DNA from 3 places in the Streptomyces sp. NBC_00203 genome. Region 3 is predicted to be linked to each of the others. Evidence: riboswitches for the same ligand, from Rfam matches in the RefSeq annotation. Region 3 holds a riboswitch; each other region holds the start of a gene.
The links. Region 3 has a riboswitch for thiamine pyrophosphate ahead of OG975_RS34180 (thiamine ABC transporter substrate binding subunit). Riboswitches for the same ligand answer to the same signal wherever they lie in the genome.

Region 1: it holds a riboswitch for thiamine pyrophosphate, as region 3 does, so the genes downstream of both, thiO (glycine oxidase ThiO) here and OG975_RS34180 (thiamine ABC transporter substrate binding subunit) in region 3, are expected to answer to the same signal.
Region 2: it holds a riboswitch for thiamine pyrophosphate, as region 3 does, so the genes downstream of both, thiC (phosphomethylpyrimidine synthase ThiC) here and OG975_RS34180 (thiamine ABC transporter substrate binding subunit) in region 3, are expected to answer to the same signal.

Annotation. Positions count from the first base shown of each region.
Region 1 is NZ_CP108126.1:2,803,953-2,807,220, reverse strand. Features, by position in the region: gene OG975_RS12890 (thiazole synthase) at 1-251, opposite strand, end outside; gene thiS (sulfur carrier protein ThiS) at 255-455, opposite strand; gene thiO (glycine oxidase ThiO) at 452-1,618, opposite strand; TPP riboswitch at 1,616-1,729, opposite strand; gene OG975_RS12875 (hypothetical protein) at 1,782-2,153, shown strand; gene OG975_RS12870 (NAD(P)/FAD-dependent oxidoreductase) at 2,199-3,268, shown strand, end outside.
Region 2 is NZ_CP108126.1:5,266,260-5,269,527, reverse strand. Features, by position in the region: gene OG975_RS23645 (YibE/F family protein) at 1-845, opposite strand, end outside; TPP riboswitch at 917-1,073, shown strand; gene thiC (phosphomethylpyrimidine synthase ThiC) at 1,066-2,895, shown strand; gene OG975_RS23635 (hypothetical protein) at 3,031-3,268, shown strand, end outside.
Region 3 is NZ_CP108126.1:7,629,133-7,632,400, forward strand. Features, by position in the region: gene OG975_RS34170 (phosphatidate cytidylyltransferase) at 1-209, shown strand, start outside; gene rlmN (23S rRNA (adenine(2503)-C(2))-methyltransferase RlmN) at 363-1,493, shown strand; TPP riboswitch at 1,518-1,636, shown strand; gene OG975_RS34180 (thiamine ABC transporter substrate binding subunit) at 1,715-2,791, shown strand; gene OG975_RS34185 (ABC transporter permease) at 2,767-3,268, shown strand, end outside.

The sequences.
Region 1 (3,268 bases), 4.8 Mb from region 3:
GTCAGCACGGCCTCACCCGCGGTGAAACACCCCGCTGTGTTCGGCAGCACGCGGATGCCCAGCTTGTCGAGGACGGACAGCACCGAGCCGTGCACGGAGGCGTTCACGCGCCGCATCGCGACCGTCGTCAGCTCCGTGCCGGACGCCACGAGCGAGCGTTCCAGGACGTCGAGGCTGGGCGCACCGCCCGTACCCATGATCAGCCGGGACGAGAAGGACGTACCACCGAGGAGGAAGGGATCGTCGGCCATGGGTCAGCCTCCCTGGACGGCGGTGAGGACTTCGACGCGGTCTCCCTCGGAGAGGGCGGTGGACGACCACTGCCCGCGCGGGACGACGGTTTCGTTGAGCGCGGCGGCCACGCCGGACGGTGCGACGGTGAGGGCCGCGACGAGCGAGTCGAGAGCGGTCCCCGCGGCGATCCGCTGCCGTTCTCCATTGACGAAGATGTTCATGCGGGCTGCTCCGTGAGGGCGGCGGCGCTGAAACGCCGGGGGGTGAAGGGGCGGGCCTCGTCGGGGAGTTCACCGGTGGTCAGGGCGTGGGCCATCGCGTCACCGGTGACGGGCGTGAGCAGGACGCCGTTGCGGTAGTGCCCGGTGGCCAGCAGCAGGCCGTCGAGTTCGGTCGGACCGAGCAGCGGCGCGTTGTCGGGCGAACCCGGGCGCAGTCCCGCACGGGTCTCCGTGAGCGGCAGCTCGGTGATCCCGGGAACCAGCTCATGGGCGTCGCGCAGCAGCTCGTACACGCCGCCCGCGGTCACCGTCGTGTCCCAGCCCAGCTCCTCGCTGGTGGCGCCGACGACGAGCTCGCCGTTCTCGCGCGGCACCAGGTAGACCTGGCTGCCGCGCACCACGGCCCGCACGGTGCGGCTCAGGAAGGGCGCGTACCGCTTCGGCACGGTCAGCCGCAGCACCTGCCCCTTCACGGGGCGCACGGGCGGCAGGACCTTGTCGGGAACGCCCGCCAGACGCCCGCTGAGGCTGCCCCCGGCGAGCACCACCTGGCCGGCGGCGAGCTCGGTGCCGGCCGTGGTGACGACTCCGGTGGCCCGGTCCCCCGCGACGGTCAGCCGCTCGGCCCATGTCCGGTGGAACACCACTCCGGCCCGCTCGCACGCGGTGACCAGGGCCCCCGCGAGCCGGCGCGGATCGACCTGGTGGTCGCCGTCGACCCGCAGACCGCCGCGTACCCCGGGTGCCAGCATCGGCTCCAGACGGCGGCACTCGCGCCCGCTCAGCCACTCGGAGTCGAGCCCCGACTGGCGTTGCAGGGCGTGCAGTTCCCGCAGATGGGCGCGGTCGTCGGCGTCCAGCGCGACGGCCAGCGTGCCGCACTGGCGGTAGCCGAGGTCCTGGCCGGTCACCTCGGTGAGCTCGGCGGCGAACTCCGGATAGCGGCGCGCGGAGGCGAGATTGAGACCCAGCAGGGTCTGCTCGCCGTAGTGCAGTTCGGTGACGGCGGCGAGCATTCCGGCGGCCACCTGGGCCGCTCCGCCGCCGGGCTCGGGATCCACGAGGGCGGTCGTGAACCCGCGCTGCGCGGCCCGCCAGGCCGTCACGAGCCCGATGATTCCGCCCCCGATGACGAGGACGTCTGACGTACGTGTAGGCGACATGGGCGTCCAGCCCCTCCCTTCGCCGGCATGACCCGGATCAGGTTCGTACGGTCGGAGGCCGTCCCAGCCTCCCTCTCAGCCCAGTACGTCCGGGCTCCCGCGAGTGCTTTACGGTGGCCACCCTAGCCCGCCGCCACCTGTCTCAGTAAGGGAGCCTCCGCCCATGGCGCGTTCGCTCGACGGCCTCGTTCTCGCCCCTGTCGCCGACCAGGCGCCCGGGCAGGTGGGCACCCGCACCCGCTTCACGTACCACGAGAAGGACGGCGAGATCTGGGCCGAATACGCGGGCGGCGACGTCATAAGAGGCCACCTTCTGGGTACCCGCCAGGACGACCGGCTCGACTTCCGGTACGTACAGCTGAAGCACGACGGCAGCACCTCGTCGGGGCACTGCGTGTCCCTCGTGGTCGAGCTGCCCGACGGGCGCGTACGCCTGGAGGAGACCTGGGAATGGGAGTCGCGGACGGGCAGCGGGACGAGCATCGTGGAGCAGGTCGGCGGACAGGTCGGCGAGGATTGTGGAACAGGTCACTGAACGCGTCCGCTGACTGACGAATTGTCAGTTGTCTATGGTGATCAGGTGAGCGAGCAGACGCAGGCACAGTCGCAGGGGCGTACGGCACGGCGGGTCGTCGTCGTGGGCGCGGGCATGGCCGGTGTGCAGACCGCGGTCGCCCTGCGCGAACAGGGTTTCAAGGGCAGCGTGACGCTGATCGGCGCGGAGCCCCATCAGCCGTACGACCGGCCGCCGCTGTCCAAGGCCGTGCTGCTCGGAAAGGCCGAGGGCTCAGCCTTCGACGTCGACTTCGAGGCACTGGACATCGATCTGCAGCTCGGGCGCGAGGCGCTCGGCGTACGGCCTCGCGAGCATGAGCTGGACACCGCCACCGGGCCCGAGCCGTACGACGTCCTGGTCATCGCCACCGGCGCGGAGCCGATTCAGCTGCCGGGCGCGGAGGGTGTGCCCGGGGTCCATCTGCTGCGCACCCTGGACGACGCCGAGCGGCTGCGTCCCGTCCTCGCTCAGCAGCACGACATCGTGGTCGTCGGGGCGGGCTGGATCGGCGCCGAGTTCGCCACGGCGGCGCGCGAGGCGGGGTGCGCGGTGACCGTCGTCGAGGCCGCCGACCGGCCGCTCGCCGGGGCACTGCCCGCCGAGGTGGCCGCGCCGATGGCGTCCTGGTACGCGGACAGCGGGGCCTCGTTGCGAACGCACGCGCGCGTGGAGCGCATCGAGCCGGGTGCCGTGGTCCTCGACGACGGCTCCCGGGTGCCCGCGGACGCGGTCGTCGTCGGCATCGGGGCCCGCCCCGCGACGGCCTGGCTCGCCGGCTCCGGAATCGCACTCGGCGCCCACCACGAGATCGTGGCCGACGACCACCTGCGCACCTCCGTACCGGACGTCTACGCGGTCGGCGACTGTGCCTCCTTCCCTTCGGGAAGGTATGAGGACCGCCTCCTCGTCCACCACTGGGACAACGCTCTCCAGGGCCCGCGTACGGTCGCCGCGAACATCATCGGCGAGGCCCCGGCGGCGTACGACCCGGTCCCGTACTTCTGGTCCGAGCAGTTCGGCCGCTTCGTCCAGTACGTCGGCCACCATGCCCCGGCCGATGCCACGGTGTGGCGCGGCGACCCCGCGGGCGCCTC
Region 2 (3,268 bases), 2.4 Mb from region 3:
GCGCTGGCTCCGACGACCGCCACGACCAGCGGATTCGAGCCCTGCAAGATCGCGGGCAGGATGAAGAACGTCAGGATCAGGAAGCTGACGGCCAGCGCGACCAGCGCCATGATGCCGCGCATCCGGCCCACCACGACGACAACCAGTGCGAAGATCCCGGCGAGCAGAGCCATGGGGAGCTTCCGGTTCACATCGGTGACCGAGTACTGCAGATCCTTGGGCGCGGAGGGCTCGTACGCGACCACGACCTTCTCGCCCTCGTGCAACTGCCGCGACTGGTCGGGCTGGACGATCTCGGTGAACGTACGGCCCTTGTCCTTGCCGGTGTCGACCCGGATCGTCGCCTTCTTGCAGTCGCCCGTCGCCTGCTGCTGCGCGGAGGAGCCCTCGGCGGTGGAGGTGTCGCCTGTCGGGGTCTCCCCCGAGGCGTTCACGGACTTGCAGTCCACCTTGTCGATCTTGGTGACCGTCGCCTGCTGGGTCTGCCGGTCGAAGCCGACGCCGGTGCGCTCGTGAGAGGGAGCGCCGCCCGGCCACAACACCACAAGACCCACGACGACCGCCGCCGTGAAGGGGATCAGCACCGCGGCGATGACCTTGCGCAGATGCTTGGACACGGGGGTGGCGGGGCCGTGGCTGTGACTGTGCGAGTGGCCGTGCCCGCCGCCGGGACTGTGGCCGTGCCCATTGCCTGGTCCGTGACCGTCACCGGGTCCGGGGCCATGGCCGCCACCGTCCGGACCATGCCCGCGGCCGTCACCGGAGCCGTGTCCATGGCCGTCACCGGAACCGGGTCCGCGCGGCGGCTCGGACGGTGGGAACGGGGACTGCTGTGTCGTGGTCACCGACCGATCATCGCAAGAACGGAGGGGGCCCTCTGTTCACCGCGCCAGATATGACGCTAGCGTGGAGGCACCTTTGCACACGCGGGAGCTCGGAGCACCGGGCTGAGAGGGCGCTGACCTTCGTCTTAGCGATGTTTCACATGAAACATCGGCGGACGGAAGCCGCTGCGTCGACCGCCGAACCTGTTACCGGGTAATGCCGGCGTAGGGAGTAGGTCTCATGACCAACAAGGACGTACGCACGCCTGCCTCCAGCCAGACGGACGGGGCGCTTGCTCCGGCCGAGAACGGTGGGGTGTCCGCCCCGGCCGAGAACGGCGAGGCCGGGAAGTCCATCGGCTGGCACAAGGGGTACGTCGGGGGTTCACGCCCCGATCTACGGGTGCCGGTCCGCCAGGTGCACCTCACCAACGGGCAGTCCGTCACGCTGTACGACACCTCCGGCCCGTACACCGATCCGACCATCGACACCGATGTACGCAGGGGTCTGGCGCCGCTGCGCGAGAACTGGATCATCGCCCGCGGTGACACCGAGGAGTACGCGGGCCGCCCGGTCCGTCCTGAGGACGACGGGATCAAGCACACCTCACCGCGCGGGGGCCTGCGCAACCTCGACGCGGTCTTCCCAGGGCGGCCGCGTCAGCCGCGCAGGGGCCGCGCCGGAGAGGCGGTCACGCAGCTCGCGTACGCCCGGCGCGGAGAGATCACGCCCGAGATGGAGTTCGTGGCGGTCCGCGAGAACGTCGACCCCGAGGTCGTACGCGAGGAGATCGCCGCCGGCCGCGCGGTGCTGCCCGCGAACGTGAACCACCCGGAGATCGAGCCGATGATCATCGGCAAGCGGTTCCTGGTGAAGGTCAACGCCAACATCGGCAACTCGGCCGTCACGTCCTCCATCGAGGAGGAGGTCGAGAAGATGACCTGGGCGACCCGCTGGGGCGCCGACACGGTCATGGACCTGTCCACCGGCCGCAACATTCACACCACCCGCGAGTGGGTGCTGCGCAACTCCCCCGTCCCCATCGGCACCGTGCCGCTCTACCAGGCGTTGGAGAAGGTGGACGGCCGCGCCGAGGAGCTGACCTGGGAGATCTACAAGGACACGGTCATCGAGCAGGCCGAGCAGGGCGTGGACTACATGACGGTCCACGCGGGGGTACGCCTGCCGTACGTGCCGCTCACCGCGAACCGCAAGACCGGCATCGTCTCGCGCGGCGGCTCGATCATGGCGGCCTGGTGCCTGGCGCACCACAAGGAGTCGTTCCTGTACGAGAACTTCGAGGAGCTCTGCGAGATCCTCGCGGCGTACGACGTCACGTACTCGCTCGGCGACGGGCTGCGGCCCGGGTCGATCGCGGACGCCAACGACGCAGCGCAGTTCGCGGAGTTGAGGACACTCGGGGAACTCAACACGATCGCCAAGCGTTTCAACGTACAGACCATGATCGAGGGCCCGGGACATGTCCCGATGCACAAGATCAAGGAGAACATCGACCTTCAGCAGGAGATCTGTGATGAAGCTCCGTTCTATACGCTCGGCCCGCTGACGACGGACGTCGCGCCGGCGTACGACCACATCACCTCCGGCATCGGTGCCGCGATGATCGCCTGGTGGGGCACGGCCATGCTCTGCTATGTCACGCCCAAGGAGCACTTGGGCCTGCCCAACCGTGACGACGTCAAGACCGGCGTCATCACCTACAAGATCGCCGCCCACGCAGCCGACCTCGCCAAGGGGCACCCAGGTGCGCAGGAATGGGACGACGCGCTGTCCGACGCCCGCTTCGAGTTCCGGTGGGAGGACCAGTTCAACCTGGCCCTCGACCCGGACACGGCACGGGAGTTCCACGACGAGACACTGCCGGCCGAGCCCGCCAAGACGGCTCACTTCTGCTCCATGTGCGGGCCGAAGTTCTGCTCGATGAAGATCTCGCAGGACATCCGGCGGGAACACGGCGGTTCGCAGGTGGAGATCGAAGAGGGCATGGCGCAGAAGTCCAAGGAGTTCGCGGCCGCGGGCAACCGGGTCTACCTGCCCATGGCCGACTGAGCCGGACACATGTGCTGACTCCTTGACCCGGGCTGACTCCTTCACCCGGGCCCCGGTCACCACGACCGGGGCCTGCCCGGGCTGTGGGACGTCCTGCGGCCACGTCGTAACGGAAGAGACAAGATCGCGCATGGCGTGATCAACATCCCTACGCTGCCCGACATGGGCGGGATCGATGTGGCCAATGGAGTCGTCGGGGCTGTGCTGGGGATGCTGTTCGCAGTGCTGTTCCAACAGCCGCTGCAGGACAGCTGGTACAGGCTGCGCACTCGCTCCACGAGAGCGGTGCGCAGCCTGAGGCAGCGGGAGGAGTCCGCTCCCGCGTGGAGAACCTTCTCCCTGGGGCCTCTTCAGACCACCGCCCTGATCGTGG
Region 3 (3,268 bases):
GGTGGCAGGGCCTGATCCTCGGCCTCGCGGTCGCGGCCAGCGCCACGCTCGGCGACCTCGGCGAGTCCATGATCAAGCGGGACCTGGGCATCAAGGACATGGGCACGCTGCTGCCGGGGCATGGCGGCATCATGGACCGGCTGGACTCGCTGCTGCCCACGGCTCCGGTGGTGTGGCTGCTGCTGGTGATCTTCGTCGGCTCGGGTTGACGGACAGCAGGTACTCTGGAAGGGCTCGCGGCATCAGACTGCGGGCCCTTTCGTACGTCCCCGCCACCGCGGGGGTGGTCCAGTGAGGTCTCCTGGCTTGGGTATGGCCCTGCCGTTGTCCCCGCCCGCGCGGGGTGCCAGGCCTCTGTAGTCATGAGGAGATGCCCGATCGTGGCACGTCCAGTCCCCGGCGAGCTCACCTTCGTCGCACCCCGCGGAGCCAAGAAGCCGCCGCGGCATCTCGCCGACCTCACGCCGGCCGAGCGCAAAGAGGCCGTTGCCGAGATCGGTGAGAAGCCGTTTCGCGCCAAGCAGCTGTCCCAGCACTACTTCGCGCGGTTCGCGCACGACCCCGCGGAGTGGACGGACATCCCGGCCGCCTCGCGCGGCAAGCTCCAGGAGGCGCTGCTTCCGGAGCTGATGACGGTCGTACGGCATCTGTCGACCGACCAGGACACCACCCGCAAGACCCTGTGGCGGCTCTTCGACGGCACGCTCGTCGAGTCCGTGCTGATGCGGTACCCGGACCGGGTGACCATGTGCATCAGCTCGCAGGCCGGGTGTGGCATGAACTGCCCGTTCTGCGCGACCGGGCAGGCAGGCCTCGACCGGAACCTCTCCACGGGTGAGATCGTGCACCAGATCGTGGACGGGATGCGGGCCCTCAGGGACGGCGAGATCCCGGGTGGTCCGGCGCGGCTGAGCAACATCGTCTTCATGGGCATGGGCGAGCCGCTCGCCAACTACAAGCGGGTCGTGGGCTCCATTCGCGCGCTCACCGACCCCGAGCCCGACGGACTCGGGCTCTCGCAGCGCGGGATCACCGTGTCGACGGTCGGGCTGGTCCCCGCCATCCACCGGTTCTCCGACGAGGGCTTCAAGTGCCGTCTCGCCATCTCGCTGCACGCGCCGGACGACGAGCTGCGCGACACCCTCGTCCCCGTGAACACACGGTGGAAGGTGCGCGAGGTGCTCGACGCCGGCTGGGAGTACGCCGCGAAGTCGGGGCGCCGGCTCTCCATCGAGTACGCCCTCATCCGGGACATCAACGACCAGGCGTGGCGCGGTGACCGGCTCGGCCGACTGCTCAAGGGCAAGCCCGTGCACGTCAACCTCATCCCGCTGAACCCGACCCCGGGTTCGAAGTGGACCGCCTCGCGGCCCGAGGACGAGAAGGCGTTCGTCGAGGCGATCGCGGCCCACGGGGTGCCGGTGACCGTCCGGGACACCCGCGGCCAGGAGATCGACGGGGCGTGCGGGCAGCTCGCGGCCACCGAGCGGTAGTCTGACCCCCGTAGGTACATCTTCATATTCCGACAGGGGAGCGCCACAGCGCTGAGAGTGCGGCAGCCGGGTCACCGGTGGGCCGCAGACCCTCAGAACCTTGCCCAGGTCATTCTGGGTAGGAAGTTCGGTCATTACTCGAGCTGTTGCGCCCTGCCCGGGAACCGTCAGAGGTTCCCGGGCAGGGCCGCGTCTCTTCCTGGTCAGCCAGGAGGAATTCAGTGAGCACCACCAAGACGTTCACGGCCGTCGTCGTCGGCCTGGGCCTCGTCACGCTCTCCGCGTGCGGGTCGTCCGACAGCAGCGGTTCGGCGGACTCGAAGACCGTCACGCTTGTCAGCCACGACTCGTGGGCCGTCTCCAAGAGCGTCCTCAAGGACTTCGAGAAGCAGTCCGGCTACACGGTCAAGGTCCTCAAGGACGGCGACGCCGGGCAGGCCGTCAACAAGGCGATCCTCACCAAGGACAACCCGCAGGGCGACGTCTTCTTCGGCGTCGACAACACCCTGCTGTCGCGGGCGCTCGACAACGGGCTGTTCCAGTCGTACGAGGCCAAGGGCGCGGACCAGATCCTCCCGGAGTACCGGGTCGACCAGGACAAGCATCGCGTCACGCCCATCGACTCCGGCGACATCTGCGTCAACTACGACAAGGCCTACTTCAGTGAGCACAAGCTGACGCCGCCGCAGTCCTTCGACGACCTGATCAAGCCCGAGTACAAGAACCTGCTCGTCACCGAGAACGCGTCCACGTCCTCGCCCGGCCTCGGCTTCCTGCTCGGCACCGCCGCCAAGTACGGCGACGACGGATGGCAGGACTACTGGAAGAAGCTCAAGGCCAACGGTGTGAAGGTCGTCGACGGCTGGGAGCAGGCCTACAACGACGAGTTCTCCGGATCCGCCGGCGGCAAGAAGGCCAAGGCCGACCGGCCGCTCGTCGTCTCGTACGCCTCCTCGCCGCCCGCCGAGGTCATCTACGCCGACCCGAAGCCGACCACCGCGCCCACCGGTGTCGCGACCGGCACCTGCTTCCGCCAGGTCGAGTACGCGGGGCTGCTCAGCAACGCCAAGAACACCAAGGGCGGCAAGGCGTTCATCGACTTCCTGGCCACCAAGGAGTTCCAGGAGGACATGCCGCTGAACATGTTCGTGTACCCGGTGGTCAAGGGCGCCACGGTGCCCGCCGAGTTCACGGAGTTCGGCCCGCAGGCCAAGGACCCCGAGATCCTGGCCCCCGCCAAGATCGCCGCCAACCGTGACCAGTGGGTCAAGTCGTGGACCTCGCTCGTACTGAAGTAGCCAAGGCGGCGCCCAGGAAGCGCGGGAGCGCGACGCGGCTCGGCCTCATGGCCCTGCCCGTCGCGTTCTTCGCCGTCTTCTTCGCCTACCCCGTCGCCGCGATCGTCGCGCGCGGCCTCAAAGTCGACGGGGCCTGGCAGCTCGGGCGGATCGGTGACGTGCTCGCGCAGTCCGACATCCGGCACGTCCTGTGGTTCACCACCTGGCAGGCGCTCGCGTCGACGGTGCTCACGCTGCTGATCGCGCTCCCCGGCGCGTATGTCTTCGCGCGCTTCGATTTCAGGGGCAAGCACGTCCTGCGGGCCGTGGTGACGGTGCCCTTCGTGCTGCCGACGGTCGTCGTCGGTACGGCGTTCCTGGCGCTGGTCGGCCGGGGCGGGATGCTGGACCAGCTGTGGGGCGTACGGCTGGACACCACCGTGTGGGCGATCCTGATCGCGCATGTCTTCTTCAACTACGCGGTCGTCGTACGGACGG